DNA from 3 places in the Pseudalkalibacillus sp. A8 genome. Region 3 is predicted to be linked to each of the others. Evidence: riboswitches for the same ligand, from Rfam matches in the RefSeq annotation. Region 3 holds a riboswitch; each other region holds the start of a gene.
The links. A riboswitch is a leader RNA that binds a small molecule or an ion and turns the genes downstream of it on or off. The one in region 3 is predicted to bind lysine.
Positions count from the first base shown of each region.

Region 1: linked by a shared signal. The riboswitch ahead of ACJROX_RS22865 (Na+/H+ antiporter NhaC family protein) and the one ahead of lysA (diaminopimelate decarboxylase) in region 3 are both predicted to bind lysine.
Region 2: linked by a shared signal. The riboswitch ahead of ACJROX_RS17345 (aspartate kinase) and the one ahead of lysA (diaminopimelate decarboxylase) in region 3 are both predicted to bind lysine.

Region 1 covers NZ_CP174509.1:4,442,422-4,453,254, forward strand. Annotated here, with positions in the region: gene ACJROX_RS22840 (YhcN/YlaJ family sporulation lipoprotein) at 1-9, shown strand, start outside; gene lipA (lipoyl synthase) at 155-1,054, opposite strand; gene ACJROX_RS22850 (M23 family metallopeptidase) at 1,271-2,266, shown strand; gene ACJROX_RS22855 (methionine/alanine import family NSS transporter small subunit) at 2,326-2,430, opposite strand; gene ACJROX_RS22860 (sodium-dependent transporter) at 2,431-3,954, opposite strand; gene ACJROX_RS22865 (Na+/H+ antiporter NhaC family protein) at 4,583-6,151, opposite strand; lysine riboswitch at 6,545-6,731, opposite strand; gene yunB (sporulation protein YunB) at 6,834-7,610, opposite strand; gene ACJROX_RS22875 (YunC family protein) at 7,685-7,990, opposite strand; gene ACJROX_RS22880 (bifunctional metallophosphatase/5'-nucleotidase) at 8,058-9,455, opposite strand; gene ACJROX_RS22885 (DUF72 domain-containing protein) at 9,498-10,343, opposite strand; gene ACJROX_RS22890 (SGNH/GDSL hydrolase family protein) at 10,514-10,833, opposite strand, start outside.
Region 2 covers NZ_CP174509.1:3,363,847-3,374,679, reverse strand. Annotated here, with positions in the region: gene tnpB (IS200/IS605 family element RNA-guided endonuclease TnpB) at 1-828, opposite strand, end outside; gene ACJROX_RS17375 (DUF948 domain-containing protein) at 1,000-1,323, shown strand; gene ACJROX_RS17370 (hypothetical protein) at 1,327-1,632, shown strand; gene ACJROX_RS17365 (hypothetical protein) at 2,095-2,787, shown strand; gene pheA (prephenate dehydratase) at 2,937-3,758, shown strand; gene ACJROX_RS17355 (GDSL-type esterase/lipase family protein) at 3,994-4,704, shown strand; gene ACJROX_RS17350 (VOC family protein) at 4,848-5,342, shown strand; lysine riboswitch at 5,539-5,729, shown strand; gene ACJROX_RS17345 (aspartate kinase) at 6,041-7,273, shown strand; SAM riboswitch class I at 7,400-7,506, shown strand; gene ACJROX_RS17340 (phosphoadenylyl-sulfate reductase) at 7,675-8,388, shown strand; gene ACJROX_RS17335 (anion permease) at 8,405-9,475, shown strand; gene sat (sulfate adenylyltransferase) at 9,477-10,625, shown strand; gene cysC (adenylyl-sulfate kinase) at 10,647-10,833, shown strand, end outside.
Region 3 covers NZ_CP174509.1:3,495,978-3,506,810, reverse strand. Annotated here, with positions in the region: gene ACJROX_RS18100 (D-alanyl-D-alanine carboxypeptidase family protein) at 139-1,311, shown strand; gene spoIIAA (anti-sigma F factor antagonist) at 1,426-1,776, shown strand; gene spoIIAB (anti-sigma F factor) at 1,776-2,216, shown strand; gene sigF (RNA polymerase sporulation sigma factor SigF) at 2,229-2,987, shown strand; gene ACJROX_RS18080 (stage V sporulation protein AA) at 3,323-3,946, shown strand; gene ACJROX_RS18075 (stage V sporulation protein AB) at 3,936-4,358, shown strand; gene spoVAC (stage V sporulation protein AC) at 4,388-4,852, shown strand; gene spoVAD (stage V sporulation protein AD) at 4,875-5,894, shown strand; gene spoVAE (stage V sporulation protein AE) at 5,894-6,247, shown strand; gene ACJROX_RS18055 (stage V sporulation protein AE) at 6,254-6,844, shown strand; gene ACJROX_RS18050 (spore germination protein) at 6,810-8,285, shown strand; lysine riboswitch at 8,356-8,527, shown strand; gene lysA (diaminopimelate decarboxylase) at 8,638-9,963, shown strand; gene ACJROX_RS18040 (peptidylprolyl isomerase) at 10,099-10,536, shown strand.

The DNA of each region.
Region 1 (10,833 bases), 950 kb from region 3:
GGACAATGAGTGAGGGGTCGTCTTTCTTCGTCTGAGCATTTCTATTTCATTAGTTGTCGAGATATTTTGGCTTTTAAAAAGACGAAAACAAGAAAAGAGGCTTATACCGTTCCCTTTTTCGGACGGTTCAGCCTCTTTCTCTTTCCAATTAAACTTATTTTGCTTCTTGTTGGCGTTGTTTAGATGCTGAATTTACTTGTTCGTCAGCATGGTATGATGAACGTACTAACGGTCCTGATTCACAATGGCTGAAACCTTTTGACATGGCGATTTCTTTAAGCTCCGCAAATTCATCCGGGTGATAATATTTCTGGACTTTCAGATGTTTCTTAGTTGGTTGGAGATATTGCCCGATTGTCATGATGTCAACATTGTTAGCACGAAGGTCGTCCATCGTCTGGATGATCTCCTCCTTCGTTTCGCCAAGACCAACCATAATACTTGATTTTGTCGGGATATCCGGCTGCATCTCTTTTGCACGACGCAAGAATTCCAGTGAGCGTTCATATGTTGCGCGGGCACGGACTCTCGGTGTCAATCTTTCAACAGTCTCAATATTGTGGTTCAGGATGTCTGGACGGGCATCCATCAATGTCTTCAAGTTTTCGTATTTTCCCATCATATCTGATGGCAGTACTTCTACTGTGCAGAAAGGATTTGCTCGGCGTACAGCACGTACTGTTTCAGCATACACACCTGCCCCGCCGTCTTTCAAATCATCCCTTGCGACTGCTGTGATGACCGCATGCTTAAGTCCCATCAATTTTACAGAATCAGCAACACGTTCAGGTTCTTGTAGATCTAATTCATTTGGTAAACCAGTCTTTACAGCACAAAAGCGGCATGCACGCGTACATACATCGCCAAGGATCATGAAGGTAGCCGTTTTACGGACTGCCCAGCATTCGTGGATATTCGGACAACGGGCTTCTTCACATACCGTATGTAAGTTTTTCTCGCGCATCATTTTTTTCAGACCAGTGTAGTTTTCGTTTGTATTTAATTTGATCTTAAGCCATTCGGGCTTACGAATATATTCTTCTTTTTTCGCCATCTAACTCACTCCAATATTGGATTAGTTTAAGATTCCGGCATTGAGTGACACTACTCTGATGCGTTGATCTAATACCTTTCTACTGTATCATATTGTTCGATGAAGTTCCATTATCCAAGCATACGACCTGTTTTCCAACATTTGATAATCATTATTTACCTTTTTCAATACAAACTAACATTATGAAAAGATACAGGAAAGGACTGAACTCCCTGTATGAAAAAAATTGTAGTGTTACTCATTTTCATAATAGGTCTAAGCATATGTACAACTGAAAAAGCTGAAGCGAAGAAAGCGTATCAAAAAGAAGATGTTGAGCGTTATGCCCTCTATCATAAGATGGAGGCTCTCACATCGATCCCATGGTATTACCTGGCAGCGGTTGATCAATATGAACGATCGATCCGGCGTGCTCAAAAAGACCTTCCTGAAGAAGAAGGCTTGATCGGGATCTATTATTCGCCCATACAATGGGTTGGGCCTTTGAATCCTAATTTGGACGACTCGGATGCATCGACTATTTCACTGTTTGGTGGTAATGGCCTTGACGGCAACAATGATGGAAAAGCGGATCGAAACAATGATGAGGATTTACTTTACACGTTCGCCAATTACCTTCAAGCTTACGGTTTTGATGAAGAAAATATTAAAATCGGTTTGTGGGATTACTACCACCGAGATAAAACAGTCGATATCATCCTCGGCATTGCGAAAGTCTTCCGGGAGTACCAGACACTAAGTCTCCATGATCGAGCATTTCCTGTACCAATAAGGTCAAATTACAGTTTTAAAAATACTTGGGGTGATCGACGGGGATTCGGTGGGCTGCGGATCCATGAAGGGACCGATATTTTTGCTGATTATGGTGTACCTGTCAGAGCAACAACGTATGGCATTGTAGAAATAGCGGGTTGGAACCGTTTTGGAGGATGGCGTGTGGGAATTCGTGATTTGAACAACGTTTACCATTATTACGCCCATCTAAATGGATTTGAGAAGGGTATCGGTAAAGGCTCGGTTGTCAAACCAGGGCAAACAATCGGGTTTGTAGGGAGCTCAGGGTACGGGCCACCGGGGACCGCAGGAAAATTTCCTCCGCATTTACATTATGGAATGTACCGTGACAATGGTTACAACGAGTGGTCATTCGATCCTTATCCATATCTGAAAGCATGGGAACGGCAAGACCGTATTAAAAACCGGAAAAGATAAAAAAGACCCATTAAACAGAAAAAAGGATGAGCTTGGTTAGAACCAGCTCATCCACTTTTTTATTTTTGTTTAGAAGTTTTAACCGCGTTAGCAATGCTTGCAGCTAAACCTCCCCAAAGGACAACCATTCCGATGACCATCATAGTAATTGCTCCACCAGACATTTAGTTAACCTCCTTTTCGGACTCAAGAGAAGTATTACTATTCCACTTCTTTAAAGAGAAGAGGATTCCGACTACTACAGCTCCGATTGCAACAGCCCATCCGGAATAGAAAATGAAGAAGTCTGAATAACCTTCATAGTTTCCAGTCTCCGTTGGAAATTGTCTCATCAGATTCTGCTTGAAAAGTTGGAACATCATGTATCCTAAGATGAGTGGTGTAATGATGCCTAAACATATCTTCCACCAGCCACCAAGGCGGATATCCGAAATTTCATTCGAATGCCCTTGGAAATCGGTAAGTTTCTTCAAGAACCATGCTACTGCGATTACTTCGACTAATCCTACAAGGGCGATACCGAATTGGTTGATGAAGTAGTCTGCAGCATCAAGGAAGAACAAGCCGCCTTGTGTAGCAAATAGGATTGAGACTAGTGCTGCAAGTCCCCCACCCACAAATACAGCTTTTGTACGTGAAGTTCCGAATTTCTCTGAGAAACCAGCCACGTACGTTTCCACAATCGAAATCAGTGATGATAGACCTGCAAGGACTAGTGTTGCAAAGAATAAGAACCCGAATAATTCATTAAGCGCTGGAAACTGGTTGATGATCTGAGGGAAGACGACGAATGCAAGGCCGACTCCACCTGTAACAACTTCATCCACAGGCACGTTAGCTGCCACTGCCATGAATCCAAGAGCACTGAAGACTCCGATACCTGCCAAAAGTTCAAATCCTGAGTTACTGAATCCGGTGATGAATGCATTGTTTGTAATATCAGATTTTTTCGGCAGATAACTCGAATAGGTGATCATGATCGCGAATGCAATCGATAAACTGAAGAAAATCTGGCCATAAGCTGCTACCCAGACCTTTCCATCCCAAATCGCATCAAAGTTCGGTTTGAAGAAAGCATCAAGACCTGCCGCCGCTCCTGGTAATGTAATTGCACGTATGACAATGATCAAGAATAATACCACTAGTGCAGGAATGAAGATCTTGTTAGCTGCTTCAATCCCTTTCTTGACCCCTTTGAATAATACGCCCAATGTGATGACCCAAACAATTAATAATGGAATGAATACCCCTGGTACCAAGCTTCCTACTTCACCTGGCGCACTTAAATTCAAATATTCCGAGAACAAGAATCCTTCTGTGTCATCACCCCACTTAAGATTTAATGCGAAAATGGAATAAGATATCGCCCAAGCGATGATGACGGCATAATAAGTTGAGATTACAAAAGAAATAAATACTTGCCACCACCCAATCCACTCGTACTTTTTATTCATACGGTGGTAAGTAAGCGGTGCAGATCCCCGGTACTTGTGGCCCATAGTGAACTCCATGACCAATAGTGGGATTCCGGCTGTCAATAACGCGATTAGATAAGGAATAAAAAAGGCCCCTCCGCCGTTGTCATAGGCTACTGCCGGAAAACGCCAGATGTTTCCGAGACCGATTGCAGACCCGACAGCAGCTAATATAAAGCCAGCTCTCGTGCCCCATTGTGCTCGATTTTCCATACATTCTCCCCCATTCTGATGTGTTTTTCCTGACTAAAGTCCCTTTTTAAAAAACTTCCGTTTTTTCTGACTTTTTCGATTATAGTATATCTATTACGCTTGACCATGTCAAAGAATTCTTAAAATTTTTAGTGATTTCTATCCAAATTTTGCAAACGTTATTATAGTATAAAGCTACTGCATAAATACAAAAAACTGACACTAAATAAAAGTGCCAGTTCTTTATTCGAAGACTGTGTTATTTTTCATCATTGATTTCTGCGAAATTCACTCCATTCCCGGACGATCCGCGAGCTTCTTCACTCACTTGCACAGGATCTCAACACAAAAATGAAATCATTTTCGTGTCTGCGATGAGAATTCTTAGAAGCTTTCCTTATGTTGGATTCGACGTTCACCACAAGACCACGGACTCATATTCTATCCTTGTAGTTTTGCGCCGAGTAACCGCAGGCGCAGGACGTGGTGGTATTTAGTCGAAGATCCTTAAATCGCTGTGGGGTTTCGCCTGGCTCGCTGTTCCCGCAGGAGTGTCGCAAATTTCGCTAAAAGAAAATTCGCAATTGAAAAAATCAACACCAGGATTTAATAGAGCTTTATCGAAAATTATCATTCAAGCCTTTTCAGGTTAGTTTTTTTCAATACTTGTTAAGCTCATCTTTCTTAATATGAATGCGATGATAATCATCAGTGCAAGCGATACTAACAATGCCAATGTGATGCTTTGCGTAAATCCTAGAATGAGGAAGCCAATGGAGCTGACAACAGCTGCTAAAATGGCATATGGCAATTGTGTCATCACATGATCGATATGGTTGCTTCCTGCTCCAGTCGAAGAAAGAATCGTCGTATCGGAAATAGGTGAACAATGGTCCCCGAATACGGAGCCCGCAAGGACTGCAGCAAGTACCGGCAAGATATAACTGATATCTGTCGCGGCTGCTATTTCACCAGCGATCGGAAGCATTACACCGAACGTTCCCCATGATGTCCCAGTCGCAAAAGCCATGATTCCAGAAATCACGAACAATAATACGGGCAAGAATGCGATATTGATGTTATCATCTACAATTCCAGCCAAATACTTTCCAGTTCCGATTTCATCAATGATAGCAATGATCGCCCATGCAAAAATCAAGATATAGATGGCAGGGAGCATGGATTGGATTCCTTTCCAAATCCCTGTACCGAAATGCTTCCCAGGCAGTTTCTTCGTCAAGAAAAGGAGGATGGTTACTGCTAAGCCGAATAGTCCTCCATACACAAGTGATTTTGCTACATCGGTATTTTCAAACATCGATAGCAGGGTGACATTTCCTTCAGTTGCTTGTGCACCAGTATAAAGCATTGCTCCTACAGTCCCGATAATCAACGCGATGATCGGCCAGATCAAATCCCCTACCTTCCCTTTATCACTTTCTGGCAATCCACTTTGTTGTCCAGGTACTGCTTTGTTTTCCGGGTCCAACACTTGACCTTCATTGATAGCTCTCTCTTCATGTGTCTTCATCGAGAAAAGGTTGATGTTCCATAGCGCTGTCGCAAATACAAGTAACAAGGCGGATAATGCATAAATGTTCATCGGAATCATTTTTACAAAGGCTTCTAAAGCCCCGATTCCTGCTACTTCATGAGTGGCAAGAATACCACCGATCAAACCAATGATATAAGCCCCCCAGCTCGAAACTGGTGAAATGACACATACGGGGGCAGCAGTGGAATCAATATAGTATGCAAGCTTTGCTCTTGAGATACGGTGGCGGTCCGTCAGGGGACGGCTTACATTACCTACTGCAAGAGAATTGAAGTAATCATCAATGAAGATGATAATCCCGAGGACAATCGTTAGAATTTGAGCTCCAACACGCGTTTTCACCTTTTTGATCGCCCATTCACCGAAAGCACGGCTTCCACCCGCAATCGCAATCATGGACGTCATTATTCCGAGAATCAATAAAAATAATAAGATGAATACGTTCCAGGTGTTCACTTCCCATGCACCTGCATCGTTCTGTGTGACAAAGAGGTCCCGTACAATTTCGAAAATCTGGGTAAGGCTTGCTAGAATATTAAAATTATTAAGCATGAATGCTCCGACAAGAATCCCTGTGCCAAGAGACAACAGCACTTTTCTCGTCAATGCCACCATCAGCAATGCCAGCAGCGGCGGAATCAAAGAATAAATTGTATTTTCCATATGAATTTATTTACCTCCTAGAAATTTTTAAAACGGGCTCTGTTATACTTAATTGCTGATTTTCGCGAAATTCAATCCCTTTCCGCGGGATAAAGAAAAGCGGAATCGCCCCGCTTAGTAGGTCACTGGAAAACTGACGAGGAGGCTCGAACCAAACAAAGTTCGGTGACCAAAAATCAATGTGTCCCCCGCCGCAGGAAGTTTGAAGTGATCCAAGTGACTGGTCGCTGAGCTAGACATCACTTCTGGCTCGCTTTCCCGCAGGACGCATTTCACTTAAAGCATTTATCTGTTAGAAATCAACAGAAAATTTTACAAAGCCAAAAAATAAAAAAGGCAACGATAGATAGAAAATAACCTATCGTTACCTTTTAAGTAACAGTTATCCCCCATCGATCACGTAGTTCTCCACTAATTCAATCTTCCCGAATAGTGACAGTGCTACACCTATTTGATGCAGCCCCAACAGTAAACCTTTCGACAAAAGTAAACTGTTTCGGCAAATAACCCTTTCCAGTGATGGTCATCGATGTCTTTCTCGCACCAAAGTACTGATATTATTTGCTCCACTACCTCATCTGATGATAAGGTCTCTATGAATTTTACGACACAATGGATTATAACGGATAACCTGTCAAAAAACAAGCATATCTCTGTTTTTATTCATTATTTCTAATAATTACTAGTTGTTGCTTTCATTTTCTTTTTTCTCGATTGGTAATGTCGGTTGCAGTGTACCATTCCCGCCATTGTTATAGTAATCCGGAACTTCACCATTAATGAACATATTCACAAGGGGTATATTGGTTACGATCCTCGATTTCTTCGTTTCGAATGGAACGACGATCTGTACATCCACTATGACACTGATCCATACTTTATAAACCTGGTTATTGATCCCTGATTGTATCAGTTCCTCTTTTACATCCGTTTCGACTGCTCCTGTCAAACGGAACCCCACAGGGATTTTCGGCCCCAAGTTTGCCAATAACGTGTTATGCGTAGCACGCCCCATAGGGATTTCGGTGAAAATCCCCCGGTTCCCTTCACTTTCGCGTTTCACCTCTACATCCGAAAACTCAGCATGGTCCGGCACATTCCCCGCTTCGATCTGTTCAAGATAAAATTGTACATTCGTTGTTGCAAGCTGGAGGATTTCATTGGCAACCTTAGGGTTGGTATTTACCGAAGAAACTTTCCCATTATTGTCCCTAGTCACGTCAATGATGTTTTCAATGCTGTCCGATTCAACGATCCGTTTTTTAATTGCGCTTTGTATAGCAAGCTGGGCGTACTTCTTTGTTTCGTTTTCCGCAATTTCCATCAGAGTAGGCTGTAAGCCCTTATCGACGAGCCATAATGCCTGTGCTGTCAATAAGATGAAGATAATGAACGATATGATGAAGACATATTGGAATGGAAGAGGACGTTCTCGGGGACGCCTCCGGATTCTCCACATAAAGATACCCCCTATCTATTGCTATATGTATGCAATGATCGGGGGTTGTATCGCTATTAATTTGTACATGATTATCATCGAGCCATTTTAAGAAGAGCTTCACGTCCACTGGTGCCTTTGGTGATCCCCATGGCTTCCGCTTCTAATGTAACGGACTCTAAAGGAGCATCCAAGAGCTGATCCAATGTTCGTACACCCACAGCTCGACCAGCGATAATTTTTCGCTCAGCCAATTTCTCATTCAGTAATGCAACATCAAGTGCCCCGCACATGATATATCCTTTATCATTACTGATCGACATGAAATTCGTTTTCGGTAACGCAACTGTTACGCCTGTAAATAGATGCCCATCGATTTCGATTGGAGTGACCGTAATCATCTTTCCTCACGCTCCTTTTCCCTACTATCAATATGACATAGTAGTACAAAGCGTGTTGGCGTAGTGCCTATCTTTCAAAGGTTTTTAACTTCCATGCAAGGACATCCCTCAACATTTCCGGCAAGTAATAAATCTTTTCCGCTGCATAATGGACTGATGGAAGTAAACGTCCGAAAGTAAACATGTCAATTGCTCCAACCGAATAAATTCTTTCAGGGACTATCGGTTCCCCATTAATTGAAATCTCCTGAACATGATATTCGCCATCCTCCATCTCTTCACCTTTGATCTCTACACCATCGAAAACCATTCGTCCCATCACTTTTCCGCGGAAACCGAGGCCTTTGACTTCAAGGTTTTCCAATTCCTTTGTCATGGCGTGGTGGATCAACTCTTTTAAATACTCGCCCTTGAGCATGATTCTACACGGATTGATCGGATGGGGACAAACACGGTGGAGATCACCTTTTGTAACAGGCCCTTTCTTTAACGGTTCAAGCAATAAGCCCGCATTGACCATGCTGATTTCGGATTCGCACCATTCTCTGATCGCTTCAGCTAATAAAGTTGTAAAAGGAGAAGAACCAAACCACTCCAAATCAAGAGGATGGTCCAAATCAGCCACGACTTCATGTAAATTTTCATTGGCTTGTTCAGATAATCGAGAAAGAAGTTGTTCGCTTGCTTCGTCAATTTCATACTCCTGGAGATCAATACAAGTAGCTTTCACATGTTCAATTCTACACAGTTTTTCATCCCATTCGATTTCAATATGACCAATGTAAACACCGAACTTTCCAGCCTGCCCGATTGTCGTATCATTGGCGTGTAGTCCGTTTGGAAGCACATGATGTGTATGAGCCCCTAGTATGATATCAATATCACTCATTTCGGAAGAAATCTGTTTATCAGCTTCCAGTCCAAGATGAGAGAGCAGAATGAGAATATCGACTTGACTGCGGATTTGTTTTGTCGTCATTTCAATCGCTCCATACGGATCCTCTACTTCCCAACCAAGCTGTTGGTAATAGGCTTTATATGGAGCTGTCACCCCAATCACACCGACCTTCAATCCATTTGCCAGTGTGTGGATATCATAAGGTTTCGCCCATTTTGGCAAGCAGCCATCTTTTTCTTTAAGATTCGCCACCAATACTTGAAAATTCGCTTCATCGTATAGGTGATCCAACTGATCTTTAGAAAATGTGATTCCTTCATTATTCCCAATGGTGGCATTAAGTAAATCAGCTTCATTCATCAATTGGACATTGCCCTTTCCTGATGTCCCTTCTGTTATCGGATGGAAGCGATCGGCATGGTCTCCAATATCAAAACGAATGAAAGTTTCATTATTCTCGTCATGTAATCGTTGTCGATCTTTTAAAAATGCCATGATCTTCGGCCACTGTTCCAGGTGGCTATGCAGATCATTGATATGATACAGATGGAGCATTTGTCTGCTCATTGTATCATCTCCTGTCTAGTAGTAATCTTTTTGTCGGTAAAATCAGAAGAAATCGAGCTGTCGAGGCGCAAGTCCTTCGTAATCGATTCCCAGGAGCGCGACCATTTGCCTTGCATTATCTGCTGCATCTCCACCGGAATTATTATTAAAAAGAGCCGTTACCTCATGTCCCGGTTTTTCAAGCTTCAAGAGGTTATCCTTCCATTCTAAGAGCTCTTCCTCATTGTACCGATATAAATACCGCACATCACGCCAGTTAGGATTCCCTTTTTTCTGCCAGCCATGAACATTACGGCCATGAAAACGAACCAGCGTGTGATCCGGATGCGTCGGTTCCAGAACAGTCGGTATCGAGCCTGTTCCTGATTGAGGCTCGTCACAAATGCTATGGATCCAGCCTTCTTCTTTCATAAAATCCAATGTACGTTCCTTAAAGGCAGGATGGAACCAAGACTCATGCCGGAACTCAAGCGCGACAGGGATATCGCCCATCCTTTCCTTCGTACGTCTTAATAAATCGACGTTCTCGCGATTGCAATCAAACCAAGGTGGATACTGGAAAAGAACCATCTTTAGCTTATTGGAAGCTTCTAGTGGTCTGATAGACTCTTTATATAGCCGGTACATCTCCTCTTCACTTGAGAAAGGAATATCCCCTCTTGAATGGCCAGTCATCCCCTGGTATGCCTTGACCACGTATGAAAAACGATCCGGGGTTTCTTTCACCCATTTTTCATAGTTTTTCACCGGTTGGACAGCGTAAAAAGCTGAATCGATTTCTACGGTCGGAAAAAAACTGCTGTAGGTCTGCAATTTTTCATTTGATTTGATATCTGCTGGGTAAAGTGAATCGTGGTCACCCCAACCAGTCAGTCCAATCTCAATCATGTCACTGAATCCTTTCCTATGAATATCGATAATAGATACCTTATATTTTGAGTCGTCTCAATGAAAAGTGCAAGTATTTAATGCGTTATCAGGAACCAAGTATAATCACGCCGATCGGTGCTTTTATACCACTAAAAAAAGAGCCCTTTATCGAGAGCTCTTCTTGTATATTATTCAAACATTGAAAGGTCTACAGTCTCAGCCATTACCTCATATCCAGCGTCATTCGGATGCAGATGATCTCCCGCATCATATTTAGGAAGATAGCGTTCAGGGTCTTCTGGATCCCTCAGTGCTTTGTCAAAGTCGATGACACCATCAAACTCTCCACTTGTCCTGATCCAGTCATTGACCTCCTTACGGGTTTTTTCCTTTTCCGGTGTGTACATTCCTGATCCTTTGAAAGGGGTTAAGGTCCCGCCATAAATTTTAAGCCCCTTGTCATGAGAAGCATCGATGATATCCTTCATTCTTTCAATGATTTTTTCCG
Region 2 (10,833 bases), 130 kb from region 3:
TTTCAATAGATTCCTTACTTGTAAATCTTCTATACCGATGATGTCGTGGTTTTTGACAATACCGGTCGAGATTTTATGCAAGTCATCCATTCTTGCATTGGTAATTTTCTCATGCAGTCGTGCAACCTTTATCCGTTGCTTATGCCAGTTGGAAGAACCCTTTTTACGCCTTGAAAGCGTACGTTGTGCTTTGGCTAATTTCTTTTCAAGTTTGCGAAAATAGTTGTGATTCTTATGTATTGTTCCATCAGACAAAATCGCAAAGTCCTTGAGGCCAACATCGATCCCTAAAGCTGAACCGGTTTTAGGTAACGCTTCAACCTCTGTTTCAACAAGGATGGATACAAAATATTTTCCGGTAGGATGACGTCGAACCGTCACATGAAGGATACGACCTTCAACCTCACGACTTTTAGCAAATCGAACGAAGCCCAGTTTAGGTAACTTGATCTTGTTGTCGATAACCGCAATATTCCCGTTTGTGTGTTTCGTCGTGTAGGACTGCACGTTGTTCTTTTTCGATTTGAACCGCGGTGCCTGATTTTGTTTTTTAAAGAATCGAGTATACGCATCAGCGAGGTTTTTGAGGGAGGATTGAAGTGCAGTACTATCAACTTCTTTCAACCAAACGAATTCTTTCTTTAATGGCGGTAATTGAGAAGAGCAAGTATTATACGATAACCCTTTGCCTGTTTCACGGTAGGTATCGTTCCATTGAGCTAAAAAATGATTAAATACAAAACGAGAACAACCAATGGTTTTAGCGATTAAGGTTTCCTGTTCTTTGTTTGGATAGATCCGGAACTTATACGCTTTTTTGACGAACATGAATGACCACCTCGTCCGAAGGGAATGTATGTTCTTATTCTAACACAACGAGGTCCACTTTGGCTAACGCCAACCGACATTCATCTCCCACCTACTCATTGGGATACGCCCTTCACATTCCTTGAGGTGGGAGTCTTCTGTCGGTAAACGATAAAGGGTGTCGATCAAACTGTGGAACAATTACCTGGACAGTTGGATAGAGTGACGAAGCAAACTGGAGAGTTAATTGATACAAGCAAAGATACTCTTGCAGATGTAAATGAGAAATTAAGAGCTTTAAGCCCTTTATTTTATATTGTCGGAGATATTGGTGATACTACTAGAAAATTATCTTCATCACTAGTAGATGCAACGAACGCTGTGAAGAAAAATACCTCTGAAGGAAAGGAAATAACCCGTAAGCGGGACTTGAGCGGTTTGTACGGAGCACTTGCAATCTGTTATTATTGGAAACAGAAACGAAATGCTAAAAAAACTTTACAACAGGAGTATTGATTAATGATGAAAAAAGGTAAAAACAATTACGGAAACCTCAAATTATTGGGAATTGTCAGTTCGTGTTTTATAACAGGGTTTTTAGGTGGAGTCATGTTATTTTTGAAAAAAGAGAGTACTCGCACTGGGAAATCGATTTTAATGCTGTCGAAAGAAAAGTATAATAGTAAGAAAGAAGACATGTATAACAATGGAAGAACTCAATATATCAACATTAAAAATATTGAGGATGAGTTCAAAAAGGATGCTGTATCTAATGCAAAAAAGGAAGTTGCCACATCAAAAGAAAAGGCAGAAAAACCAGAATAATAATCAGGACAACCGATTAAGGCGCGTTACTTAAAACGCGTCTTTTATTATGGCATTTATTAAAAATTAGTGATTGAGTTAAAAGCAGGGGTTTGAAATAATTGGTATCGAGATTATCTTCAGGATGGTATGTCCTAAAATATAAAAGTAAATTTAATGGATTATGAGGCTTAAGCCTATAAAAGACGAACTACGGGAGAGTGAAGATGGAAAAAGAACTACTGGATATGGATCAATTAAGAGTATACTTTGTTGAAGATTGTAAGTATTATTAATTGTTTTAAACTCCTATATGCTATATCTGACGCTTTCCTGATCTATTGAGAGCGTGTTTTTTATATCCGCGATTATTTTCAGAAGATAATAATTTTATTTTAGTTTTAAGAGGAAATTTATGTCGATATATAGAAAAAGTAAGTAATAAAGATTACATTTCTTGTCGGAGTATCTAGGAGGTTCACAGTGAGAAAAATATTACCAGCATCCATTCTATCTTATACCCAATATGGTTACCTAAAGGTTGCCAAAACTCTCAAAAGTCAATGTCCGGAATGTGGTAGATCAGGTAATTTTATATTGAAGGCAAATTATTATCAGGTTAAGAAAACGGGATTGTTTGCTGAGGGTCTTTGTTCCGAATGTAAGAAACCATCCATATTCGTAATCATGCTAAATGACAGGTCAGATCAAGGCGTTCAAGAAGCCGAAGTTTATATTTATGACCCGATGGCTTCGAAAGGCCATCTGGATGAAATCGAAGGAAATAAACACATTCCGAAGGATCTTGTCAGATCGTATGTGTCTGCCTTGAATGTTAGTCAGGCAAAAGACAACTCTGCAACAGCAGTCATGTCAAAACGTGTCATTGAGAGTGTCCTCAAAAACTATCTTGGTGAGAAAACAAAAGAACAATCTCTTTCTCAACAATTTGAACTGTTACCCCAGCATGTTGATTTAAGTAAACCTATTCAATCTCTCAGCCATTTGGTCCATCCCGACAGTCCCTTTTATGAAATGCTTGAATTGGAAAGGGAAATTGATGATGAAACAGCCGTGTTGTTGATGGAATTGCTAGAAGGCTTGATCGAATACCTCTTTGTCCTTCCTGAAAAAATTGAGTCTGTACATAATGAAATCGAAAGGAAACTCAAGTAGAAAAAGATTTACTCGCTCCCTTTATAATCTCAAGGGGGCTTTTCTTATTTGTTCAGTGCTTTAATAAATCTATCATATGAAGTTGATTTAAAACTAAATTTAAGCTAGAGTAAAGAAATTAATGAACTACTGTTAAAAGGAGCCACGATATGAAAGTCGCCTACTTAGGACCTAAAGGAACATTTTCAGAGGAAGCAGCTTTTCGATATTTTTCTTCAAATGAAATGGAATGGCTGATGTGTGAATCAATTATCGATGTATTGGAGGCTATTAAAGAAAAGAAAGTCGATAAAGGGATCGTCCCGATTGAGAATTCCATTGAGGGAACGATCAATATCACAATTGATGGATTGTTGAGAAACAATCTTTTTATTGATGGTGAAGTCATATTACCTGTAGCATTACACTTGCTTAGCGTAAAAGGGGCAGAAATCAATCAAATCAAGGAAGTATGGTCAATTCCTCCCGCTTTAGCTCAATGCAGGGATTATATACAGTCGCTGCGGGCTTCAAGCAGACATTTCAGCAGTACCGCTGCTGCTGCTAAAGCCGTCAAAGATGAAGGGGAAAAGGAATTCGGAGCAATAGCATCTGAATGGTCCGCTCAAGCCTTCGGGTTACAAATAATCAAGAAAAATATTCAAGATTATACGGAAAATCATACACGGTTTGTAATTGTTACGAATACTCCAGAAACGATTACCCATTCAAATAAAGCAATGCTGGTCATTACTCCTTTCGAAGAACGTCCAGGTGTCCTGGTAACGATATTAAACGTTTTTTCATCTTTATCGATTAATTTATCCTGGATTGAATCTCGTCCTACTAAAAAGAAGTTAGGCGAATATCGATTTTTTGTTGAAACACAAAAGGGCGTGGATGATCCGGATATGTTAAGAGCGAAAACAATCCTGGAAACCTATGGCCACGACGTTCAAATTCTAGGCAGCTACAATACCACAAGTTTATGATGGGGAATCTCCTATCATAGACTTTCCAGAAGGAACCGCATTTTTGTAAATGGACAAAGCATGAATGTTCTTGGTTCAGCAGAAGCTTATTTGTTTGATGGAGATGAGAATAAATTACCCCTATGGAAAACATGAGGAGATCTTCCAATCAAATGGCTTCTAATTTAGCTCCTCCGATGGACCAATTGGTTTAACCAGGAATTCAGTAGGGTAGGTTAAGCCCTAGGAGGAGCATATGATAAAAATATTATTATATATCATTGGATCAGTGTTGATCATCTCAACCATCGCTGGTATCGTGGGACTTAATAAAAAGCAAGAAGCAAAGACGAAAAAACATGAAGAGGTAGTTGCGTTAGGTGATTCGTTGACCTACGGGGTAGGAGACAATACGGGAAACGGCTATGTCAGTGATCTTCAATTGTTACTTTCGCAAAACAAAGGTGGAGCGGTCACAGTTCATAATTATGGAATTCCAGGGCAACAATCCGATGGTTTGCTTTATCAAATAAAAAATACAGATGTAAAGGATGACTTAGATGATGCAGATTATTTCATCATTTTCATCGGGACAAATGATGTACTTAAAAGTAATGGCCACAATTTGCTGCCAATCTATGAAAAACGGCTAGAAGTTGGAAAAGCTGACTATGAAAATAATATAAGAGAAATTCTCAGTATCATCCGTAATAAAAATCAGGAAGCGCCTATTCTTTTTCTCGGCCTATACAATCCATTTCCTGACTCAGTACAAATTGAGCAGGTAATTGAAGAATGGAATAAGACCAGTAATGAGATCATCAATGAATACCCACGTGTAAAATTCATATCGACCAATGAACTCTTTCAAAAAAAATCTACCGAGTATTTCAGTGATTCCCTCCATCCAAATAAAAAAGGCTATAAATTGATTACAAAGAAAATTGTTAATGAATACGATTTTTAAACGTTAATCAACAGTAAGGGAATTCGCGGTCCTTACTGTTTTTGCTTTTTTATTATGATGACGGTTAGATTGTTGAAGGATTTGGTAGTACATAGATCGAACTTTTTTATTTGAAAATATATGAACTGAAGGAGGAAAATGATTTGGGTATTTCTCTGTCAAAAATCACTCCAAACTTATGGTTCGATCATCAAGCTGAAGAGGCAGCCAACTTTTATGTTTCAATTTTCAAGGATTCAAAGATTGTGAATGTGACTCGGTATGGAGAAGCAGGGCCTGGTCCTGAGGGAAGTGTATTGACTGTAACTTTTGATATTGAGGGTCAATCGTTCGTAGCGCTGAACGGTGGCCCACATTTCACTTTCTCACCTGCCATTTCATTTTTAGTGGATTGTGAGACGCAGGATGAAGTGGATGGGTTATGGGATAAGCTATCCATTGGTGGGGAAAAAGAGCAATGCGGTTGGCTTAGAGACAAGTATGGCGTATCTTGGCAAATCGTTCCTGCCGTTTTGAGAGAAATGTTGAATGACCCTGATCCTGAAAAATCGCAACGAGTCATGAAAGCTATGCTTCAGATGAAGAAAATAAATATAAAAGATTTACAAAAAGCATATGAACCATTGACAAAGAACTAAAGACAGCTATATTTGTCTATAGGAATAATATGAGTGTACTGGGTGGACACATTTCATGGAACATGAGATGTGTCTTTTTTAATGATTATTTCCATCAAATAATTATTCTGAAAAAAGCCTTGTTTCATTTTTATGTATCTGTTAAAATAACAAACAATTAAATTTATTGGCCACACTTCAAGTACATTTTCATTGAAGTGATGGTAGAGGCGCGAAAACCAAAAGTACTTTGCATGAAGAGGTTGAGCTCTAATGAGTGCATAGGAAAGGGGGATTCGCCGAAGCCGAATTGTTTCTCAACGAGCATTTGGCTGGACCTGTACTGAATAAGTACAGGGCTGTCATACGACCAGAGTCCCAGCTGTCGTATGGAGGACTATCTCACGTAAAGGGAATAAGTGTGGCAGACGTTTGAGGATTGACTCTCAAGGTCTGACGATTTGTTTATTTATTTCAACCATTTTTTTTGATGGTTCAAATAAAACGTCCGTCACACTTTTAATGAGTCAATCCTTTTTTACACTATAAGAAAGTATAAATACTTTCTTAAGTATAAGTGCACAAGCTGTTCACTTCGGAAGCAATACTCCGCACGAAGGAGAAGCATTTGCTTTTTCGAGGAACTAAGGCTCAGCCGTCGCCACAGGCTTGGCTTTGCCAAGTTTTCTTTATCTTTTTCAAACGAAAGGAATGTAAAGATGGGATTAATTGTACAAAAATTTGGTGGTACATCTGTAGGTTCAATTGAACGAATTCAAAATGTGGCCGATCGGGTCATCGATACTTACAAGCAAGGTAAGGATGTCGTTGTCGTCGTTTCAGCAATGGGAAAAAGCACTGACCATTTGATTCAAATGGCGAACGATATTTCTAACAATCCCTCAAAAAGGGAACTTGATATGCTCGTTTCAACAGGAGAGCAGGTTTCGATGTCATTATTAGCAATGGCGTTACAAGAAAATGGCTATCAATCTGTTTCACTTACAGGTTGGCAAGCTGGGATCCAAACGGAAAACACTCATGGCAATGCAAGGATTCTAGATATCGATACAAAACGACTCAATGGGTACTTAGCTGCTGGAAACATTGTCATAGTTGCTGGATTCCAGGGGCTGACGGATGACGATGAAATCGCCACGCTTGGAAGAGGAGGATCCGATACGACCGCCGTAGCATTGGCTGCTTCTTTAAGAGCTGAAAAGTGTGAGATCTATACAGATGTTACGGGTGTATATACTACTGATCCAAGAGTGGTGAAAGAAGCAAGAAAGTTGGATTCCATTTCTTATGATGAAATGCTTGAAATGGCGAATCTAGGGGCGGGAGTCCTACATCCTAGATCAGTCGAATTTGCCAAAAATTATAACGTGAAATTAGAGGTTCGTTCAAGTATGGAAAAAGAAACCGGAACAATGATAGAGGAGGAAGTTTCTATGGAAGGAAATCTTACAGTTCGGGGAATTGCATTTGAAGATAATGTTACAAAAGTGACGGTCCATGGATTGCAGGATGATATATCTACTTTATCAAAGTTATTTACCATTCTTTCTGATCACAAAATCAATGTAGATATCATCATCCAAAACACGAACGGCAATGAATCCACGGATATTTCTTTTTCATTGGATTCAGCGGTGCTCAATAACGCATTGGAAGTGTTGAGTGAATACCAGCCTCAATTGAATTATGATCATATTACCTATGATGGAGATCTTGCGAAAGTATCGATCGTGGGATCAGGAATGATTTCCAATCCAGGTGTCGCAGCTAAAATGTTTGATGCTCTCGCTTCTCATGGAATAAAGATCAAGATGGTCAGCACGTCAGAAATCAAAGTGTCTACGATTGTCGATAGCACAGCAATGATCTCTGCAGTTGAATGCTTGCATGAAGCATTTGAACTTGTAGAAAGAAAACCTGTCCAAGTGTAATAAAAATTGACTCCTGTATACTGCTATGCAAGGATCGAGAAGAACGACCTGTAAAAATAATCGAAACAATCAAAAAAAGACTGTTGACTTTTGCATTTGGAATAGTTAGAATGGTAAACAAATTAAATCTTATCAAGAGTGACGGAGGGACCTGGCCCAATGATGTCCGGCAACCTGCATGTATGCAAGGTGCTAAATCCAGCAAAATGGATTCCCATTTTGGTAGATAAGGTGAAACGATGATTAGCCTGAGAGTCTTCCAATTTGGAAGGCTTTTATTTATTCTCAAATATTGAAAAGTTGAAAAGGCTGCTGACTAGACAAACTAGAGGCGACTTTAACCTTTGAACAGGTTAGGGTTGCCTCTTTCTTTTTTCACAGAAACGATAGGAGGGATTAATTTGGGACAATTAATAACGTACAAAACATGGTCTGACAATAAACTGGATATCTCCATAGACTCTGAAACCAAAGGTGCTTTACCGGTATTGGAGTGGGCTTACGGCCAGTACAAGGAGGACCTCATTTATGCTTGCAGCTTCGGGGCTGAAGGGATTGTATTGGTCGATTTGATTTCTAAAGTTAAACCATATGCAAAAATCGTTTTCCTGGATACCGGGCTTCACTTCGACGAGACATATGAATTGATTGAAAGAGTGAAAGCTCGTTATCCGCAATTACAAATTGAAATGAAAAGACCTGAATTGACAGTAGCAGAACAATCTGAAACGTATGGAGAGAACCTCTGGGAACATGATCCGACCCAATGCTGTCACATCCGGAAGGTGGTTCCGCTCGCGCAGACTTTATCAGGATATAAAGCTTGGATATCGGGGCTTAGAAGAGAACAATCACCTACGCGGAGAGACACAGAGTTCATCAATAAAGACGAAAAGTTTCGAGCAATCAAAGTTTGTCCCTTGATTCACTGGTCCTGGAAAGATGTCTGGCGATACATCAATGACCATGACCTTCCCTATAACATCCTCCATGATCAGGGATATCCAAGCATCGGATGTGAGAAATGCACTTTACCGACAGATGATGCTGCTGATTTACGAGCAGGGAGATGGACGAATTTGAAGAAGACAGAATGCGGTCTGCACCTATCATGAGGGGAGCAGACGTTAAATGATTCTGATTGCATTTTCAGTTGCTTTCTTCTTCGCCATGAATATGGGGGCGAGCGGGGCTGCCGCATCAATGGGCGTCTCTTACGGGTCGGGTGCGATAAACAAGAAAATCATCGCTTTGGTCATTTGTGGAACAGGTGTTTTTCTTGGAGCGGTCATAGGTGGGGGGGAAGTCGTCGAAACAATCGGCTCCGGAATCGTCCCTGAAGACATCATCACAACCCAGACAGCAGTCATCATCCTTGGTGCGGCCACCATTTCATTAGGGTTCGCCAATCTGATCGGGATTCCGTTATCCACGAGTGAAGTCACTGTCGGATCGGTCGTTGGTGTGGGGCTGGCGTACCAATCACTCTATGTAAAAAGCTTACTGACCGTTGTCCTGATATGGATTCTAATTCCGATCATTGCTTTCGTAATTGCCCTGATCTTCGGGAAAATGATCCAATCCATCCAGAATAGATACCATACTGTTCTAGAGGGGAATTGGAAGAAATGGTTGACCGTTCTTTTGATCCTGATGGGGTTTTTGGAAGCTTTTTCAGCCGGAATGAACAATGTCGCCAATGCGATTGGTCCGTTGGTTGGGGCTGGAATGATTTCTATCTCACATGGAACGTTGATTGGAGGTGGATTCATTGCTTTAGGAGCAATCCTCTTTGGAGGAAAGGTGTTGGAGACAAACGGTAAACGTATTACGAAATTCTCACTTCTTGAAGGTAGTGCCATATCAGGAACAGGTGCAACGTTAGTCATCATCGCGTCCATTTTTGGAATACCTGTTCCACTGACACAAATCACAACCTCAGCCATCATCGGAATCGGGACGGGGCAGAAAGGTCTTTCTTTCCTGCAAAAGAACATCATTTTGCAAATGATAAAAGTTTGGGTCGTCTCACCTGTATTTTCACTTGTCATTTCATACGGGATGGTCAAGGTTTTATTGGATAGCGATTTCTACACCCTTAGTGTCATAGGGAGTGTATTCATTGCAACCATTGGATCATTGAGTCTGATCAAAACGATCAAAGCAGAAAAACGTACCATACATGAACAAGGAGGAATTTAACATGAGCACAAGCATTCCACATGGAGGGAAATTGATCAATCGTATCAATCCACATTTTGATTACGAGTCATTGAAAAAAGAAATCGAATTGGATGCAACCGCACTCAGTGATCTTGAATTGATTGCAATCGGTGGGTACAGTCCACTTGAAGGATTTTTAGGAGAAAAAGATTATAAAAGTGTCGTTAACGATATGAGACTTGACAATGGATTGCCATGGAGCATTCCGATCACTCTACCGGTAACTGAAGAAAAAGCCTCTCAATTACAAATCGGTGATCAGGTAAAGCTTGTGAAAGATGGAAAGGTATATGGGGTGATTAGCATCCATGAAAAGTATGTTCCCGATAAGCTCCGGGAGGCACTACATGTCTACAAAACGGCAGAAACTGCCCATCCCGGTGTGAAAAAATTACTAGAGCGGCCTAATGTTTACATAGGAGGCCCTATCCATCTCGTCCAACGCCCGGCAAAAGACCGATTCGCAGATTATTATCTCGATCCGGAGCAAACACGTGAACAATTTGACGAACTTGGTTGGAAGACGGTGGTCGGTTTCCAAACACGGAATCCTGTCCACCGAGCACATGAGTATATTCAAAAATCCGCACTAGAAACGGTTGATGGTTTATTCCTGAATCCGCTTGTCGGAGAGACGAAAGCGGATGATATACCGGCAGATGTGAGGCTGGAAAGCTATGAAGTCCTTCTTGAAAATTACTATCCGAGGGACCGCGTTTTTCTAGCGGTTTTCCCAGCCGCTATGCGTTATGCCGGTCCGAGAGAGGCGATCTTTCATGCACTTGTCCGAAAGAATTTCGGCTGCACCCATTTCATTGTCGGCAGGGATCATGCCGGCGTAGGGAATTTTTATGGAACTTACGATGCTCAAAAGATATTCAGTCATTTTACAAAAGAAGAGTTAGGAATCGAAACATTATTTTTCGAGCATAGCTTTTATTGTTCAAAATGCGAAAATATGGCTTCGACGAAAACATGTCCACATGACAAGCAGTATCATGTCGTGTTGTCTGGTACGAAGGTGAGGGAGCTTCTTCGAAATGGATCGACCCCACCAAGTACGTTCAGCCGCCCAGAAGTGGCCGAAGTCTTGATAAAAGGATTGAAACAAGAACCGGTAACAACTTGAACAACTGAAGGAGTGAGATAAGTGGCAATTCAAAATATCATATGGCACGAATCGGCTGTATCGAAAAGCGAACGACGTCGTTTGAATAAACAGACAAGCAGTATCATCTGGTTTACAGGTCTTTCTGGATCCGGGAAGTCTACATTGGCAAACGCTGTCGACCGGAAGCTGCACGATCTAGGGTTGAGGAGTTACGTACTGGATGGGG
Region 3 (10,833 bases):
GAGATTCTCGCAAAACTCGGACATGATCTCACCAAACAAAAATATCTTACCATCAATCGAGTTCCAAAATTCAGAAGAAAGTATAAACCGCCCAAAATTGGAAAATATAAGAATACTAAGAATGGAGGGATTATGTCTATGAAACGCTTTTTTACATGTATGATAGCGGCCGTGATGGGGGTATCAGTCCTTTCACCAGCAGCTTTAGCCAATGAAGATCATGTTACAGTCAATTCTCTAGCGAATAAAGCATCATCTGCAATATTGATTGAAAGAGATACAGGTACTGTTCTATTCGATAAAAACCCTGATGAAAAGCTTCCTCCGGCGAGTATGACGAAGATCATGACCTTGATTCTCGTAATGGAAGCTTTACATAAAGGCAAAATCAATCTGAAAGATAAAGTAAGAACAAGTGAATATGCAGCCTCTATGGGTGGTTCTCAAATCTTCCTCGAAGAAGGAGAGATCATGACTGTCGAAGAGATGCTTAAGGGTGTTGCCTTGGCATCCGGGAACGATGCTTCAGTTGCCCTTGGAGAGTTCATCGCAGGTACGAACGATGCTTTCGTCAAACAGATGAACGACAAAGCGAAGGAGCTTGGCCTTAAGAACACCAAATTTAAAAACGCTACCGGGCTGCCGGAAAAAGACCATTACAGTACTGCAAGAGATATGGCCTTGATGGCAAAGGAACTTTTGAAGTATGAGCAGATTACAAATTACACAGGCAAGTATGAAGATTATCTACGTCAGAATACTGACAAAAAGTTCTGGCTAGTCAATACCAACAAGCTTGTAAAATTCTATCCTGGTGTCGATGGACTCAAAACAGGTTATACGACCGAAGCGAAATATTGTTTGACAGCGACAGCTAAAAAAGACGATATGCGAGTCATCGCTGTAGTCATGGGAGCACCAACGACAAAAGAACGAAATGCCCAAGTGACCCAAATGCTTGATTACGCTTTTGCGAATTATCAAACGGAACGAATCTACGAAAGACACCAGATGATCGATAAAATTCCGGTTCACAAAGGTGTTTCGAAGACTGTACAAATGGCGACTTCAGAACCGATCTCCCTTTTAATGAAGAAAGGTGAGAAAAAGATGAAGCTGACCACAGAAATTAAAATCAACAAACAAGTGAAAATGCCGATCGAAAAAGGTGAACGTCTTGGGACGCTGGTTGTTAAAAACAACGGAAAAACAGTGACAGAATCACCATTGGTTGCATCTGAAAATGTAGAAGCAGCAAACTGGTGGGGACTGTTCAAGAGAACTGTGGGCAAGTTTTCGCAGACACCGTAAATTTTCGCATATTATCAGATTATAAATCGATTCAACACTAGTTTTGTCAGCGAGGAGGATTCCATTATCACCATATAGAAATGACTCACTACCGAGATGAAGGAGGAGAGGTTAGTGAGTCTTAGTGTGAAACTCGAAGTCAAAGATCGTGTACTGTGTATTCGATTAGCCGGCGAATTAGACCACCATACAGCAGAACAGCTACGGACAGAAGTTGATCAAACGATTAAGGAAAATAATATCCATGATATCGTATTGAATTTAGAAGCCTTGTCATTTATGGATAGTTCGGGATTAGGAGTAATCCTTGGACGTTATAAATTGATAAAAAGTCAAGGTGGAGAAATGGTCGTATGTTCAATCTCCCCTTCTGTCAAAAGGCTGTTTGAAATGTCAGGCATGTTCAAGATCATTCGTCTTGAAGATAGTGAACAAAAAGCTTTGCACACGCTGGGGGTGGCGTAATGAAAAATGTCATGAAGATGGAATTCTCTGCTCGTAGTGAAAATGAATCATTTGCCAGGGTTACAGTTGCAGCATTCATCGCACAGCTTGACCCGACCGTAGATGAGTTGACTGAAATCAAAACCGTCGTTTCTGAAGCTGTTACGAATGCAATCATTCATGGATACGATAACAATGCAGACGGGATGGTTTACATTGAATGCATCCTGGATGAGGGATGCGTTGAATTGGCGATCCGTGATGAAGGGATCGGTATCGATGACTTGGACGAAGCGCGTCAGCCCTTATTCACAACAAAGCCTGAATTAGAAAGATCCGGTATGGGCTTCACGATAATGGAAAATTTCATGGATAAAATCGAAATCGAAACAGAAAAATCCTTCGGTACCACGATTCGCTTGAAGAAGTATTTGACAAATCATAAAGCGCTTTGTAATTAAGGAGCATGAGCCATGGATTTGGACGTCAAACAAGACAAAAAAAATACGTTTCTCAATGACAAGGAAATGAAAGAATTGATTCAACGAAGTCAAGAAGGCGATCAGACAGCAAGAGATACCATTGTCGAGAAAAACATGCGGTTAGTCTGGTCTGTTGTACAACGCTTTTTGAACAGGGGATACGAGCCGGATGACCTTTTTCAAATCGGCAGTATCGGGTTGCTTAAATCTGTAGATAAATTCGATCTTAGTTATGACGTAAAATTCTCAACCTATGCAGTTCCGATGATCATCGGAGAAATTCAGCGATTTATCCGTGACGATGGGACAGTTAAAGTCAGTCGCTCGCTGAAGGAGCTCGGGAATAAAGTCCGGAAGGTGCGGGATGAACTTTCAAAAGACCTTGGCCGTAATCCAACAGTGAATGAAATTGCGACAAAACTTGGTATCAGTCCTGAGGATGTCGTGATGGCTCAAGAAGCTGTACGTGCTCCATCATCGATCCACGAAACGGTGTATGAAAATGATGGAGATCCAATTACATTGCTTGACCAAATTTCTGATCAAGGTGATTCGAAGTGGTTCGACCAGATCGCTTTGAAGGAAGCGATCCAGACCTTGAATGAACGGGAAAAACTGATTGTTTATCTGCGATACTATAAAGATCAGACGCAGTCTGAAGTTGCAAACCGGCTTGGAATATCACAAGTCCAGGTTTCAAGGCTTGAAAAGAAAATCCTCCAAGAAATGAAGACCCAGATGGACGAATGAATCGTCTATCTGGGTTATTTTTTGATAGGGTCTATTTTCAAGTAATGGTGACTATAGTCCTCAGCAAATACTTCCTATTTTCCTCAATTTTTTCCTCTAAGTTCTATTTTTAATTAGAAACACGCCGAAATTCCTCATAATCACGCCGTTTTTTACATAATCATGCGGAAATTCATGATATCACGCTAATTGATCATAATTTGCGCGTGGAGGTTAAAGACCATAGATCTGATCAACCCAATAGGTAATTACTGGATAGATTGGGTGGACAGAATGAGAGAGGTTTGGAAGAAACATACTACATATAAACGAATTGGCATAAGGGGGGACTTTTTTTGGAGGTTGAAGCGGTTTATTTGCGTATGCGGCATAGGCTACTTAGTTCACCTGGACAGACGATACGAATTAAAGACCTTGCTCAACTCGTTGGCCCTGAAGATGTCATTCAAGAAATTGGTCAAATGATTGTTCATAAAATCACGGTACAAGACAAAACAATCGTCATCGTAGATCTTATGAAAGTGTTGAAGACCATCAGAAAAAAATTTCCGAAATTAGATATTCAAACGGTCGGTACACCACAAACAATCATAGAAGTCCAGTACAAGAGACCGAAAATTACTGGGGTTTATTTTGTCGTTGTTTGGATCCTATTATTCATCGGTGCAGCACTTGCTATCATGAATTTCCATGAGGATGTAAGCATGCAGCAGGTTCATCAAAAGATTTATTATTTGGTGACTGGACGAAGAAATGACTATCCGCTCCTTTTACAAGTTCCTTATTCTATTGGCCTTGGATTAGGGATGGTCCTCTTTTTCAACCACATCTTCAAAAAACGTTTCAATGAAGAACCGAGCCCGCTTGAAGTGGAAATGTTCAACTATCAACAAGATTTGGACCAGTACGTCATCATGCATGAGAACAAAGAGAACGAGAAGAAAGCTCATGACAATTAAAATCATCACCGTCATGTTAATAGGCTTAGGCGGTGGACTTGCGGTAGGGGCAGGATTCGTTGCCATTTTAACGGTGTTTGGGATCATCCCCCGGTTAATGCAGATTTCGAAAACCAACTCAAAAATAAGAAGTTATGAATTAAGCATCATTAGCGGCGTCTTGTTTTCGAGTTGGTACGGATTGAGGGATCTCACAATCTCCTCGAGCCAATGGCTGCTGATCCCGATTGGTCTGGCAAGCGGTACCTTTGTTGGAATGCTGGCTGCTGCCTTGACAGAAGTCCTGAATGTTCTGCCGATACTTATGAAACGTGTTGGTTTCAAAGAACAAGTCCTTCTCTTGTTGATGGCGATTTTATTCGGAAAAGTAATAGGATCACTTTTTCACTGGATTTTCTTCGTTCATCTGTAAATTTTAAAGGCAAAAAGGAGCTGTTACAAATGGGTAAGAACAAATTGTCACCCGAACAACAAGCATATAAAGAAAAGATCAAACCATTACAACCGACACCACCTTATTTTGTGAATTGTCTAAAGGCCTTTTTAATCGGAGGATTGATATGTGCGATCGGACAAGGAATCACTAATTTTTACATCACCTTTTTCAATTTCACAGAGAAAACAGCTGGAAACCCTACAGTCGCAACTCTGATTCTTGCTGCATCTTTACTCACAGGATTAGGGGTTTACGACAAGCTTGGACAATTTTCTGGAGCGGGATCAATCGTTCCGGTAACCGGATTCGCAAATGCTGTAACGAGTGCAGCGCTTGAACATAAAAGTGAAGGGCTCGTGCTGGGAGTTGCAACAAACCTTTTCAAACTGGCAGGGGCCGTGATTGTATTCGGTGCTGTCGCTGCCTATATAATCGGTATGCTCCGATATTTGTTCCAGATGGTATTATGACGCCTTAGGAGGATCAACAACAATGAAGCTTACAGGTAAACAAACTTGGACATATTCAAAACCTTTATACATCAATGCAACAGGCACTGCAGTCGGTCCAGAGGAGGCAGCTGGTCCGCTTGGCGAAACCTATGATATCACGTTCGGTGATCTTCATTGCGGACAAGAGAATTGGGAACTTGCCGAACGCCACTTAATGGAGCAAGCAATTGAGGCTTGCATGAAAAAAGCTGGAAAAAGCCCGGATGAAATGGATTTATTTTTATCTGGTGATCTCATCAATCAGACTGTCATCGCAAATTACACGGCCCGTAAAAACCAGATTCCTTACCTTGGGTTGTTCGGTGCATGCTCTACATCGATGGAGACGCTGGCCCTGGCTTCTGCGTTGGTTGACGGGGATTTTGCCAACACAGTGCTTACTGCCGTAAGTAGCCATAACGCCACAGCTGAAAGACAATTCCGTTACCCGACAGAATATGGGGGACAAAAACCGGATACAGCGACTTATACAGTGACAGGTGCAGGGGCTTCTATCGTCAGTGCAAAACCATCACCGATCCAAATCAAAGCGGCTACTATTGGTCGCGTGCTGGATCTTGGGATAACCGATCCTTTCGATATGGGATCAGCGATGGCACCAGCTGCTGCTGACACGATTGCAACACATTTTGAAGACACTGGCCGGTCACCGGATGATTATGATTTGATCGTGACCGGTGATTTATCAGCCGTCGGCTCACCGATTTTGCTTGAATTATTACGTGAAAAAAACTATGATTTGTCGTCTAATCATCAGGACTGCGGCTTACTGGTTTATCGACCAGATCAACCGGTTTTTGCTGGAGGAAGCGGTTGTGCATGTTCAGCTGTAGTAACGTATGGACACCTTCTAAAAGAAATGAAAGAAGGGAAGCTGAAGCGGATATTCGTTGTGGCGACAGGAGCCCTGATGAATCCGATGATGGTCCAGCAAAAGGAAACAATTCCTACGATTGCGCATGGTGTAGTGATAGAAGCTACTGATGGAGGTGGTGTTTGATGGTCGAGTATTTTATAGCTTTTGTAGTGGGAGGTCTCATCTGTGTAATCGGTCAATTACTGATGGATATATTCAAATTGACACCAGCCCATGTCACCTCAAGCTTCGTTGTTGCAGGAGCTGCACTTGATGGGTTCGGTTTATATGACAAATTGATTCAGTTTGCAGGCGCAGGCGCTACTGTTCCAATTACAAGCTTTGGTCACTCTCTCCTTCATGGAGCGATGGCAGAAGCCGATGAACACGGATTTATCGGGATTGCGATGGGAATCTTCCAGTTGACCTCTGCGGGTATTTCTTCTGCTATACTTTTCGGTTTCATCGTGGCGGTCCTTTTTAAACCAAAAGGATGATTATATATGAAAAAACGAGTCATCATGATCACTGACGGAGATTTATACGCATTGAAAGCTGTGGAACAAGTCGCAAAAGAGATAGGCGGCCGTTGTATTTCCCAATCTTGGGGAAATCCGACAAAAATCACCGGTGACGAGATTGTCTCGATGATCCTGTCCACACCCTATGATCCAGTCCTGGTCATGTTCGATGACTGCGGGTATCGAGGTGAGGGTCCTGGAGAAAGGGCTATGCGTGATGTAGCGAATCATCCAGACATCGAGATACTAGGTGCGATTGCTGTCGCTTCGAAAACCCACCTGGCTGAATGGACCCATGTAGATGTGAGCATCGACCGTTTTGGTGAATTGTCAGCTTATGGTGTAGATAAAAGCGGACTTCCAGATATGGAGTTTGGCCGTTTGGATGGTGACACGGTCTATGTTCTCGATGAACTGGATATTCCATTTATCGTCGGTGTGGGGGATATCGGAAAAATGTCAGGGATCGATACTGCTGAAAGAGGAGCTCCGATTACAAGGCAAGCGGTCCAACTCATCTTAGAAAGGAGTACCCGAAATGCATCCCAAGAAAGAGGAAACACCCATTCATAAGAAAATTGCAGAGAATGAACAGTTCCTGAAAGATAAGATGGGGATCGGAAAAAGCTTTGATGTAGGTGTTCGTAAAATGAACATCTTGAATAAAGAAATCCACATATATTACTGCACAGGTCTCTGTGACAGTGAATTCATCATCATGCTATTGAAAGAACTGCTTGATGCGGACCATGAATATCGGACGAGCGCAAAAGCGAAAGATGTCATTAAAAATCACCTCGCTCATCAGCAGGTTTCTACAGCGAAGAACTTAGACGAAGTCATTGACCGAGTCCTTTCAGGGCTGGTTGCAGTTTTGATCGAAGGTCATAATGAAGGCTTTATTGTCGATGTAAGGAGTTACCCAGGACGTTCCCCAGAGGAGCCTGATGTCGAAAAAGTTGTCCGTGGGGCCCGTGATGGATATACAGAAAATATCGTGGAAAACACGGCTCTAACGAGAAGAAGGTTAAGGGATGAACGGTTACGAAACGAAATCATGCAGGTTGGGGACCGTTCGAAGACAGACGTCTGTATCTCTTATCTAGAAGATGTAGCAGATCCTGGATTGATTGAAACGATACGAAAAGAGCTGAAATCGATCCGGATCGATGGGATTCCGATGGCTGATAAGACTGTTGAAGAATTTTTGGTGAATCAAGGCTGGAATCCGTATCCGCTTGTAAGGTATACTGAACGGCCCGATGTTGCTGCAACCCATCTTTTGGAAGGACATGTCCTCGTATTCGTGGATACGTCCCCAAGTGTCATCATTACACCAACTACATTTTTCCATCACGTCCAGCATGCCGAAGAATATCGCCAGACTCCGATGATCGGTGCGTTTCTAAGATGGATTCGGTTTGGAGGTATGCTGGCTTCGCTCTTTTTATTGCCAATTTGGTTGTTGTTCGTTTTGAATGAAAATTTACTTCCACCCAACCTGAATTTCATAGGACCGACCAAAGAATCGAATGTCCCGATCTATCTTCAAATCATTTTTGCTGAACTAGGTATCGATGTCTTGAGGATGGCCGCGATCCATACGCCATCAGCCCTCTCAACCGCAATGGGATTGATTGCAGCGGTGTTAATCGGCCAGATCGCAATAGATGTCGGTTTATTCGTGTCGGAAGTCATCTTGTATGTTGCACTCGCAGCGATCGGCTCATTTTCCACACCGAGTTATGAATTGAGTGTCGCCAATAAGATCGTGAGGCTGATATTGATTACACTCGTATTCCTTTTCGGAGTCCCAGGGTTCATGATCGGCTGTACCTTCGTAATGTTATTCATGTGCAGTATCAAAAATTTGAATACCCCATATCTATGGCCTTTCATCCCCTTCAATCCACAAGCTTTGATGCAAGTGTTGGTCAGGGTCTCTGTTCCTTTATCGAAGGTTCGGCCAAGCATTGTTCGTCCACAGCAGAACAAAAAACAATCCGATGCTTGATATTTGGTGTTGATTCAATCTGCTATTTATGCTACAGTAGTTCTTAATTTAATAATTGCCTCATTTGACGTGATGGGGTAGAGGCGCAGAGAGAATGAGTAGCTGTCCATAGCCAGGGGGGCGATGACGGACAATGAAAGGTCGATTTGCCGAAGCAAACTTAATCCCAATTAAGGTTGCTGGGCCGTTGCTGAATAAGTAACGGACTGTCACTACAAATGTAGTGGAGAGCTATTCCGACTGATGAGGGTACGGGTTTAAACCAGTTTTTATGTACCGCAACATAGGCTGGTTTTTGGTATTTTTATCAGTTAATACGCTTTCTCCAAATAGAGAGAGGAGAATTTGATTAATGGCATTTTTAGGAACTGGAACAGTGAACAAAAAAGGACATTTGGAAATCGGCGGGGTAGATACGATCGAATTGGCAAAGGAATTCGGTACCCCCCTTTACGTTTATGATGTTGCTAAAATAAGAGCACAAGCGCATGCATTCTGTTCAACTTTCAAAAAGAGGAAGGTTGAAGCGAAAGTTGCCTATGCAAGTAAAGCTTTTGCTAGTGTAGCAATGTTTCAATTGATTGACGAAGAAGGCCTTTGCCTTGATGTTGTATCAGGTGGAGAACTGTATACTGCACTTCATGCAGGTTTTCCAACTGAAAAGATACACTTTCACGGAAATAATAAGAGTCTTGAAGAACTTCAGATGGCGGTCAAAGAAGGTGTAGGGTGTATTGTCGTCGACAACTTTTACGAGCTTGATCTAATAAAGCAGGTAGGACAAGAGTTGAACAAGGTCATCCCTGTTCTGTTGAGAATTACACCTGGAATTGAAGCTCATACGCATGATTACATTCTGACAGGCCAAGAAGACTCGAAGTTCGGTTTTGATATCGTCAGTAAACAAGCAGATCAAGCGCTGCATGAATGTTTGGCATCTGAACATATGGATGTTCTCGGTGTCCACTGTCATATCGGTTCGCAAATTTTTGAAGCAGATGGTTTCGTCATGGCTGTCCAAAAAGTGTTCGATCAGCTTTTAGAATGGAAAAGTTCAAATGGTTTTGAAGCGAGAGTTGTAAATCTTGGTGGGGGCTTCGGCATTGCTCATACCTCTGAAGAAACTTCTATCTCGATTGAGAAGGTGATCAACGTCTTGATCGATGAAGTGGAAAAACAAGTAGAAAACCATGATCTTGGCATGCCGGAGATTTGGATCGAACCTGGACGTTCCCTGGTTGGAGAAGCTGGCACGACGCTTTACACGATCGGATCGGAAAAAAGAATCCCTGGTATTCGAAATTATGTCTCTGTTGATGGAGGGATGACGGATAATCTTCGTCCTGCTCTTTATCAGGCGAAATATGAAGCAGTGGTCGCAAACCGTCTGTTACAAAAAAACATGCAGACAGTATCAATTGCCGGAAGATGCTGTGAGTCCGGAGACATGTTGATCCATGACATCCAGCTTCCGAAAACCTCCCAAGGAGATATTTTAGCGATGTTCTGTACGGGAGCGTATGGTTACGCGATGGCGAACAATTATAATCGCTTGCCAAGACCAGCTGTCGTCTTTGTTGAAAATGAAGAAGCACAGTTAGTAGTGGAAAGAGAATCCTATAAAGATCTGATCCATCTGGATAGACCATTGAAAAAAACACTTGTATCAAGCAAGTAACCCCTGACGCCTCAGGGGTTTCTTCCTTTATTTCACTTTTTGAAAACTATGAGGCTCCATATGTCTTACTATGGCTTTGGTTAAAAAAATGATATCATGTAAATTGATGTTTATATAACAAAGGAGATGTTATACATGGCTAAAAAAGGATATATCCTTATGGAAAATGGGGAAAAAATTGAATTGGAATTCTTTCCTGAAGAAGCTCCTAATACTGTAGCTAATTTTGAGAAATTAGCAAATGAAGGTTTTTATGATGGAGTGACATTCCATAGAGTAATACCTGGTTTTGTTAGTCAGGGTGGTGATCCTACAGGAACTGGTGCAGGAGGAAGCGGAACTACGATTAAATGTGAAACTGAAGGAAACCCACACAAACATGAAGCGGGATCATTATCTATGGCCCATGCAGGTAAAGACACTGGTTCTAGCCAATTTTTCATTGTACATGAGCCACAGCCTCACCTAAATGGAGTTCATACTGTATTTGGAAAATTAACAAGCGGACTTGAAACGGCTAGATCAATGGAAAATGGCGATGTTATGAAAGAAGTTAAAGTCTGGGAAGAATAAATAGTGAAAGATCGACTCAGTTTGGGTCGATCTATTTTTTTACCGTCATGGGACTGTTTGAGTCCGGAAAATCCGGATAACAGCCTCATAAGAACATTTGAGTGTGGAAAAAAACATGGAAGGTATTCAAAGAAGGTCTATGGCGCCCTGGTTTTGCAAGAAACAGAAAACGAGGTAAACAGAAAACGAGGGACTCATAATCCGTTTTTTGAGTTGCAGCTTGCATCGTCTTTATTTAAAATATTACCTTTTCCTTGCTAAAGAGTCGAATTAAGAGTAACATGTAGGTACAATAAA